DNA from 2 places in the Desulfonauticus submarinus genome. Region 1 is predicted to be linked to the other one. Evidence: predicted binding sites of a transcription regulator. Region 1 holds the regulator's gene; the other holds the start of a gene.
The links. Region 1 encodes HrcA, which represses chaperone genes, less so after heat shock. Its sites were predicted from a motif close to TGTTAGCACTCNNNNNNNNNGAGTGCTAACA; they were not measured.

Region 1 (4,436 bases):
TTCACAATCAACCTATTCCTATCTATGGAAAAGGGACCAATATAAGAGATTGGATTTTTGTCAAAGATCACTGTAAAGGTATTGATCTTGCCCTTAAAAAAGGAGTACCTGGAGAAATTTACAACTTAGGTGGCAATGCAGAAAAACAAAATATTGAGGTAGTAAAAGCTATTCTAGATTTTTTGGGGAAACCCTACTCGCTTATTAAATTTGTCCAAGATAGACCAGGCCATGATTTTCGTTATGCCATGGATTTCAGCTATGCCCAAAAAACACTTGGTTTTAAGCCAAGTGTTAATTTTGAACAAGGGCTAGAAAAAACTTTAAAATGGTATCAAAATAATATTCAATGGATACAACAAGTTCAATCTGGAGAATACTTAAAATTTATGGAAAAGTGGTATGGAAAATAAAATAGCTCTTATTTTAGGTGGACAAACAGGTTTATTAGGTCAAGCAATTACAGATATCTTAAATAAAAACAAGTGGGAAGCAATTTCTCCAGCTAAAAATAAATTTAATATATTTTCCTCTGAAGAACTTAAAAATTTTATTCAAAAACACCATATTTCTTATGTTTTTAATACCATTGCTTATACTCAGGTAGACAAAGCAGAACAAGAACAAAAAAAAGCAATAGAATTAAATAGAACATTTCCTGTAATTTTAGGCAATGTATGTAAAGAACTAGGTATTTATCTAATTCACTATAGCACAGACTTTGTATTTAATGGGCAGAAAGAGTCTCCGTATGAACCAACAGATCCTCCTTGTCCTCTAAACATATATGGGAAAACAAAGCTGGAAGGAGAAAAAAATCTTTTGGAAATAACAAATCTAAAACTTTTAATTATCAGAACTGCTTGGCTTTTTGGTCAAGGAAAAGTTAATTTTGTAAGTAAAATTTTAAATCTTGCTAAAGAAAAACAAACTTTAAATGTAGTTCACGATCAAGTTGGATCTCCTACCTATACTTATGATTTGGCAAAATATTCTCTTCAACTTGTAAATACCAATGCAACAGGAATTTTTCATATAGTAAATTCAGGTCAAGCATCGTGGTGCGAACTTGCTCAAGAAGCTGTACATTGTTTAGGCCTACAATGTAAAATTATTCCTATCTCCTCTCATGAATTCCCCCAAACTGCTAAAAGACCAACCTATTCGGTTTTAAGCACAAAAAAATTCACAGAACAAACAGGAATAACTCCTCGCCCGTGGGTTCAAGCATTAAGAGAATATCTTTATTCTTTTCACTTTTAACTTTTTATTCAGTAAAAATTTTCTATATGTCATTTTCCCTCTTGCTTGACACCTAAATTTCTCATAATTAGTTTTGTATTTACCTATAAACTATCAACGTAAGCCTCAAAAGGACAAAACCATGTTAACACCAAGAGAACAAGAAGTATTAAATACCATTGTAATAAATTTTCTCAAAACCAAAAATCCTATAGGCTCTCGTACAGTAGCAAAACGTTCTACTCTTAATTTAAGTGCTGCTTCTATTCGAAATATCATGGCAGACTTATCTGAAAAAGGATACCTCAGACAACCTCATACTTCTGCGGGTCGAGTTCCTACAGGAAAAGCAATTCGATTATATATAACAAAACTATTTACTCCTGCTCCTTTTAGTCATCAAGAAAAAAAACAAATTGAAAATAAATTAAAACAAAATATGCCCGACCTTGAAAAAACTTTAAGTAGCGCGAGTAAACTTTTATCCTCTGTCTCAGAACAAGTAAGTTTGGTCTTGTCTCCTCAAAAAAAATTAACTCATTGGAAACAAATAGATTTTATGTGGATAAAACCTGGTTTAGTTTTATCCATTTTAGTTCTAGAAGAAGGACTTGTTCAAAATAAAATCATTCAAGTTAATAAAGATATCACTAAAGATGATTTAATCAAATTTAGTAATTTTTTAAATGAAAAATTTAAAGGTTTACCTCTTTATATTGTAAGACAAAAAATACTAGAAGAAATGCAACAAGCACATGCTAAATTTGAAAATCTTTATCAAAAAGCTATGCAGGTAGCACAAAAAACATTTGATGATAACAATCGTAAAGTTTTTGTAGAAGGTACTATCAATATATTGGATAAAGAACAAATAAAAGATATTCAAACAATGAAAGAATTATTTCATTTTTTAGAAGAAAAATCTAGACTTCTAGAAATATTAGATAAAACAATAGAAGAAAATGGATTAAGTATATTAATCGGAGAAGAAGATCTAGAATCATTAGAAGACTATAGTGTTGTATCATGCCCTTATTCCATAAAAGATGAAGCTTATGGTGTAGTAAGTGTAATAGGTCCTATCTATATGAACTATCCTAAAATTATTCCACGTGTTGACTTAATATCCAAAGTGCTTACTGAAATATTTCAAGAATTCTATTAAGATAAGTATAAAACGGAGGACATATGAGTAAAAAAGAAAAATCTCAAAAACAGGACATCTCTTCTAAAAAAACACAAGAGAAACAAGACAAAGACAAAGAAATTTCTTTAAGTAACGAAGAACTAAAAAAACTATGCGAAGAAAAAATATGTCCTGAATGTGCTCAGCTAAAAGAAAAAGAGGAGTTGGTATTAAGAACTTTGGCTGATGCAGAAAACTTAAAAAAACGCTTAGCTAGAGAAAAGGAAGAGTTTTGTAAATTTGCCACTTCTACTCTATTGGAAGACCTTTTACCAATTATAGATAACCTGGAACTGGCTCTAAGCCACTCTCAAAAACAAAATGAATGTGCGAGTTTAACTGAAGGCATAGAAATGACCCTAAAAATGTTCAGAGACGTGCTTAAAAAATATGGTCTAATCCCTGTAGGAGAAGTTGGTGAAAAATTTGATCCAAATATTCATGAAGCAATGGCCCAAGAAGAACGAGAGGATATGGAGGAAGGTATGGTGTGCCAAATGTATCAAAGAGGATACAAACTTCATGACCGACTTCTTAGACCTGCAAGGGTTATTGTTAGCAAAAAGTGTGCAAAATAATATTTTTTTTCAATAAAAAGTCTTTACAAATGAAAAATTAGACTTAACTTTTGAAAACAATAAAAAAATTAAGAAGATAGGAGGATTTAAAAAATGGGTAAAATTATTGGAATAGATTTGGGTACAACTAATAGCTGTGTATACTTTATGGAGGGAAAAGATCCTAAGTGTATTACTAACCCTGAGGGCGGAAGAACCACTCCTTCGGTAGTTGCTTTTACAGATAAGGAAAGACTCATTGGAGAAATTGCAAAAAGACAAGCTATAACCAATCCAGAACGCACTGTATATGCTATTAAAAGATTAATGGGTAGAAAATTTGATGATCCATTGATTCAAAAATGGAAAGAACGTTGTCCATATAAAATTGTACCTGGACCAAACGGAGATGCATATGTTCAAATTGGCGACAAAAAATATAGTGCTCCTGAAATTTCAGCGATGATTTTGCAAAAACTAAAAAAAGATGCTGAGGAGTTTTTAGGAGAGAAAATTACAGAAGCAGTTATCACCGTACCAGCATATTTTAATGATAGTCAAAGACAAGCAACCAAAGATGCGGGTAGAATTGCAGGTCTTGAGGTGAAGAGAATCATAAATGAGCCTACCGCTGCTTCTTTAGCTTATGGAATGGACAAAAAAAAGAATGAAAAAATTGCAGTTTATGACCTTGGAGGAGGAACCTTTGACATTTCTATATTAGAAGTGGGAGATGGTGTAGTAGAAGTAAGAGCAACAAATGGAGATACATTTCTAGGTGGAGAAGATTTTGATCAAAGAATTATTAATTACTTAGTAGATGAATTTAAAAAAGAAAATGGAATTGATCTTTCTCAAGATAAAATGGCCTTACAACGCTTAAAAGAAGCAGCAGAAAAAGCCAAAAAAGAATTATCTAGCTCTTTAGAGACAGATATTAATCTGCCTTTTATTACAGCAGATCAAACAGGTCCCAAGCATTTAAATATTAAACTAAGTAGGGCAAAATTAGAAAAATTAGTAGAGGACTTAGTAGATAGAAGTATTGAACCATGTAAAAAAGCCTTAGAAGATGCTGGATTAAAACCATCTGATATTGATGAAGTAATTTTAGTAGGTGGAATGACCAGAATGCCATTAGTTCAGAAAAAAGTGGCTGAATTTTTTGGTAAGGAACCACACAAAGGTGTTAATCCAGATGAAGTAGTAGCAATGGGTGCTGCTATTCAGGGTGGAATATTAAGTGGAGATGTAAAAGATGTATTACTCCTAGACGTTACTCCATTATCTTTAGGCATTGAAACTTTGGGAGGAGTATTTACTAAATTAATAGAACGCAATACCACAATTCCCACCAAAAAAAGTCAAATCTTCACCACTGCTGCAGATAACCAAAGCTCTGTAACTATCCATGTATTACAAGGTGAAAGACCAATGGCAGCAGACAACAT
Region 2 (4,436 bases), on a different contig from region 1:
GAGGAGTTTTACCTATAAAAGAAGGAGATAGGCTTTTAGGTTCAGTAGAAGTTTTGGTTGATTTTAATTCTATTTTAAAGGCGGCTAGCAAATCCAAAGAAGAATATTTGGCTGTGTATATGGATAGTAGTTATCTACCAATAGCTACAAAATTACAAGATAAGACAAAATTTCCTATTTTAGGGGATAAATTTGTACAAGTCTATGCACCTAATGAAAAGTTAAATATGCTTTTTGATATTCAATTGTTAGAGAAAGGGTTAGATGGCTTAGTAGTAAAAGAGAAAAATAATTTTGGTGTTGTAGCTTTTCCCATTAGAGATTTTAGTAATAAAGTGGTTGGAGTTTTGGCCTATGCTTTTGATGATAGCAGGCAAGTAGCTTTAGTGAATAATTTGAAACATATTTTATTAGGAGGAGTCAGCCTAATATTAGTGATTTTTCTTTTAATTGGAGTAGGAGTTGTTAGAAGATTTGTGTTAGTTCCTATAGATATTTTGAGAGATTTTGCAGTAAAGGTTGCTAAAGGAGATTTAAAAGCTTCTTTACGTTTTAAAAGTGATGATGAGTTAGGAGAACTTGCTACTGCTTTACAAGAAATGGTGGTAAATTTGAAAAATAAAATTAAAGAAGCTCAAGAAAAGAGTCTTTTAGCAGAGGAGGCTACTAAAAAAGCTAAGAAGGCATTGGCTGAAGCAGAAGAAGCACATAAAAAGGCTGCAGAAGCTACTTTAGCAGGAAAGCTGGAAGCTGCAAAAAGAGTAGAAGAAGTAAGTAAAGTTTTAGAAAAACACAGTACGAATTTATTAGAGAAAATAAACAAAACTTCTTCTGGTGCTAGTTTTCAGAGACAAAGAATACAGGAAACAGCAACTGCTATGGGAGAGATGAATGCGACAGTATTAGAGGTAGCTAGAAATGCTTCTGAGTCAGCTAAAATTTCTGAGGAAACAAAGGAAAAGGCGAATGCTGGATATGATTTGGTTAGTAGAGCAAATGAGATTATGGGAGAAGTTAAAGAAAAATCAGATACAATGAAAAATGCTATGGATAAGTTAGGAGCTCAGGCTCAGGATATTGGAAAAATTATTACAGTGATCGAGGATATTGCAGATCAAACGAATTTATTGGCCTTAAATGCAGCTATTGAGGCAGCAAGGGCAGGAGATGCAGGAAGAGGTTTTGCTGTAGTAGCTGATGAGGTTAGAAAACTAGCAGAAAAAACAATGCAGGCAACAAAAGAAGTTGGAGAAGCTATTGAAGAAATTCAAATAGGGACAAAAAATAATATTCAACATGTAGATCAAGTAGTCCAAATAATTGCTAAAACAGAAGAATTAATTACTCACTCAGGTCAAGCGCTTGAGGAAATTGTTCAATATGCAGAAAGAGCTGCTGATAGTGTTACTGCAATTGCAACTGCTTCAGAGGAACAATCTGCAGCTAGTGAAGAAATTAACGCTCAAATTGAAGAAATTAATAAAATTGCTGAGCAAACAGAACAGATAATGCAAGAAGCAGAAAAATCTGTGACCAGATTGGCAGAGCAAGTAGAAAATCTAAAACATATTATTGAAGAATTAAAGTCTTAATTTGATTTTATTCCCTTTTTTAAAAAATGTACTTGTCAATAAAGGCGCCCTTTTGGGCGCCTTTGATATTTGTTTGGTAAATAAGAGTATTAGGTTAATGTTTATTCTTTTATTTTTAAAATGAAATAGAGAGCAAAATTGGGGAATTAGTTTATATCTTTTATGTAACATATTGATTTTATTTAAAATTATATTTTTTTAAAAAATTTTTAGCACTCACTCTTGACGAGTGCTAATAGCGTGCTTATATGAGCCACCGTCTCAAGTATTAGTGTAAAAAATACAGTTTTGACAAGAAAAACCTTGAAGGAGGGATTGGTATGAATCTGAAACCTTTACATGACAGAGTATTGGTAAAGCGTTTAGAAGAGGAAGAAGTTACAAAAGGTGGAATTATTATTCCTGACACTGCTAAGGAAAAGCCTATTAAAGGCGAGGTAGTAGCTGTAGGGCCTGGAAAGGTCTCTGATGATGGCAAAACAATTCCTATGACTGTAAAAGTAGGAGACAAGATTCTCTTTAACAAATATGCTGGCACAGAAGTAAAGATTGAAGGTGTTGAGCACTTGGTTATGAGAGAAGATGATATTTTAGCTATTATTGAGTAATTAAAATTTTAAGTTAAGGAGGAAGGAAATGGGTGCTAAAGTTATAAAATTTGATGTAGACGCTAGAGCCAAATTAAAAAGCGGTGTAGATATTTTGGCTGAGGCTGTAAAAGTAACCCTTGGTCCTAAGGGGAGAAATGTAGTAATTGAGAAATCTTTTGGTTCTCCAACCATTACTAAAGATGGTGTTACAGTAGCTAAAGAGATTGAGTTAGAAGATAAGTTTGAGAACATGGGCGCACAGATGGTAAAAGAGGTTGCCAGCAAGACCAGTGATATTGCTGGTGATGGTACAACTACTGCTACTGTTTTAGCCCAAGCCATTTTTACAGAAGGTTTAAAGTTAGTAGCTGCTGGTCGTAATCCTATGGCTATTAAGCGAGGTATTGATAAAGCTGTAGAAGCTTTGGTTAAAGAATTAGAAAGGGTTGCTAAACCCACTAGAGATCAAAAAGAAATTGCTCAAGTTGGTACAATTTCTGCTAACAACGATCCTACCATTGGAAATATTATTGCTGAAGCAATGAGCAAGGTAGGAAAAGAAGGTGTAATTACTGTAGAGGAAGCTAAAGGTTTAGAGACTACTTTAGATGTAGTAGAAGGTATGCAGTTTGATCGTGGATATCTTTCTCCTTATTTTGTCACTGATCCTGAGAAAATGGTTTGTGAATTAGAAGATGCTCTTATTTTGATTCACGATAAAAAGATTTCTTCTATGAAAGACTTGTTGCCTGTGTTAGAACAGGTAGCTAAAATGAGCAAGCCTTTACTCATCATTGCTGAGGATGTAGAAGGTGAAGCTTTGGCTACTTTGGTAGTGAATAAACTTAGAGGTACTTTACAAGTTGCAGCTGTAAAGGCTCCTGGCTTTGGTGAGCGTCGAAAAGCTATGTTACAAGATATTGCCATCTTAACTGGTGGTCAGGTTATTTCTGAAGAGTTGGGTGTAAAATTAGAAAGTGCTACTATTAATGATTTAGGTAAGGCAAAAAGAGTAATTATAGATAAAGAAAATACTACAATTGTAGATGGTGCTGGAAAGCCAGAAGATATTAAGGCACGTATTAAACAAATTCGTGCAGAAATTGAAGAAAGCACCTCTGACTATGATAGAGAAAAATTACAAGAACGTTTAGCTAAGATTGTTGGTGGGGTAGCTGTCATCCATGTTGGAGCTGCTACTGAAACTGAGATGAAAGAGAAAAAGGCAAGAGTGGAAGATGCTTTAAATGCTACTAGAGCCGCAGTAGAAGAAGGCATTGTTCCTGGTGGTGGAGTAGCTTTAATTCGCTGCTTGTCTGTTTTAGATGATATTAAACCTGCAGATGATGATGAGGCTGCAGGTATAGAAGTTGTTCGAAAAGCTGCTCAAGCTCCTCTTATTCAGATCTGTAAAAATGCTGGTTTTGAAGGAGCTGTAGTAATTGAGAAGGTAAAATCTATGAAAGATGGTGAAGGTTTTAACGCTGCCACTGGAGAGTATGAAGACCTTTATAAATCTGGTGTAATTGATCCTAAAAAGGTAACTAGAATTGCCTTGCAAAATGCTGCTTCTGTAGCTTCTTTGCTTCTTACTACAGAGGCTGCAATTGCAGAAAAACCAGAAGAAAAGAAAGACACTCCTCCTATGCCTGGTGGTGGAATGGGTGGAATGTATTAATATTAATCTTCCAGTTAAGTTATGCTTTAAAAAGGCCACCTATGGGTGGCCTTTTTTATTGCTTCTTGCGTTTCTATGGCTTAACATTGATTATAATTAATATAGATAAAAAGGTTGATTTTGATGAGTATTGTGCATGGTGGAAATGTTTGGCGTATTGCTAGAGAATTAAAGTGCAAACCAGAAGAAATTTTTGATTTTTCAGCAAGTTTAAACCCCATTGGTCCGCCTAATTGGATAGAAGAAATTGGGAAGACTTTTTTATCTAAAGCTACTCATTATCCTGATATAGAATATTGGGAGCTTAGAGAGAAAGCGGCTTTTTATTATGGTGTAAAAATTAGCCAAATTTGGCCTCTTAACGGTTCTTCAGCTCTTTTTCCGTTGTTACCTTTTTTAAAAAAAGTAAAACAAATAATAACGTTCCCTCCTTGTTTTGGAGAATATATTAGTATATTTTGTGAAAAAAAGCGCAAAATAAAGGTACATTTAGAGTCTGAAAATAATTTTTTATATCCATTTGATGACTTGGAGAAATGTTTGGAGTATCCATCTTTGGTTATTTTGGCCCATCCT

Region 2: the regulator HrcA is predicted to act here: its motif matches at 1,800-1,830, upstream of groES (co-chaperone GroES).

What each region holds. Positions count from the first base shown of each region.
Region 1 covers NZ_FNIN01000003.1:93,137-97,572, forward strand. The annotation lists gene rfbB (dTDP-glucose 4,6-dehydratase) at 1-413, shown strand, start outside; gene rfbD (dTDP-4-dehydrorhamnose reductase) at 403-1,263, shown strand; gene hrcA (heat-inducible transcriptional repressor HrcA) at 1,385-2,407, shown strand; gene grpE (nucleotide exchange factor GrpE) at 2,431-3,006, shown strand; gene dnaK (molecular chaperone DnaK) at 3,100-4,436, shown strand, end outside.
Region 2 covers NZ_FNIN01000018.1:16,119-20,554, forward strand. The annotation lists gene BLP60_RS10175 (methyl-accepting chemotaxis protein) at 1-1,592, shown strand, start outside; gene groES (co-chaperone GroES) at 1,913-2,200, shown strand; gene groL (chaperonin GroEL) at 2,229-3,860, shown strand; gene BLP60_RS10190 (cobyric acid synthase) at 3,984-4,436, shown strand, end outside.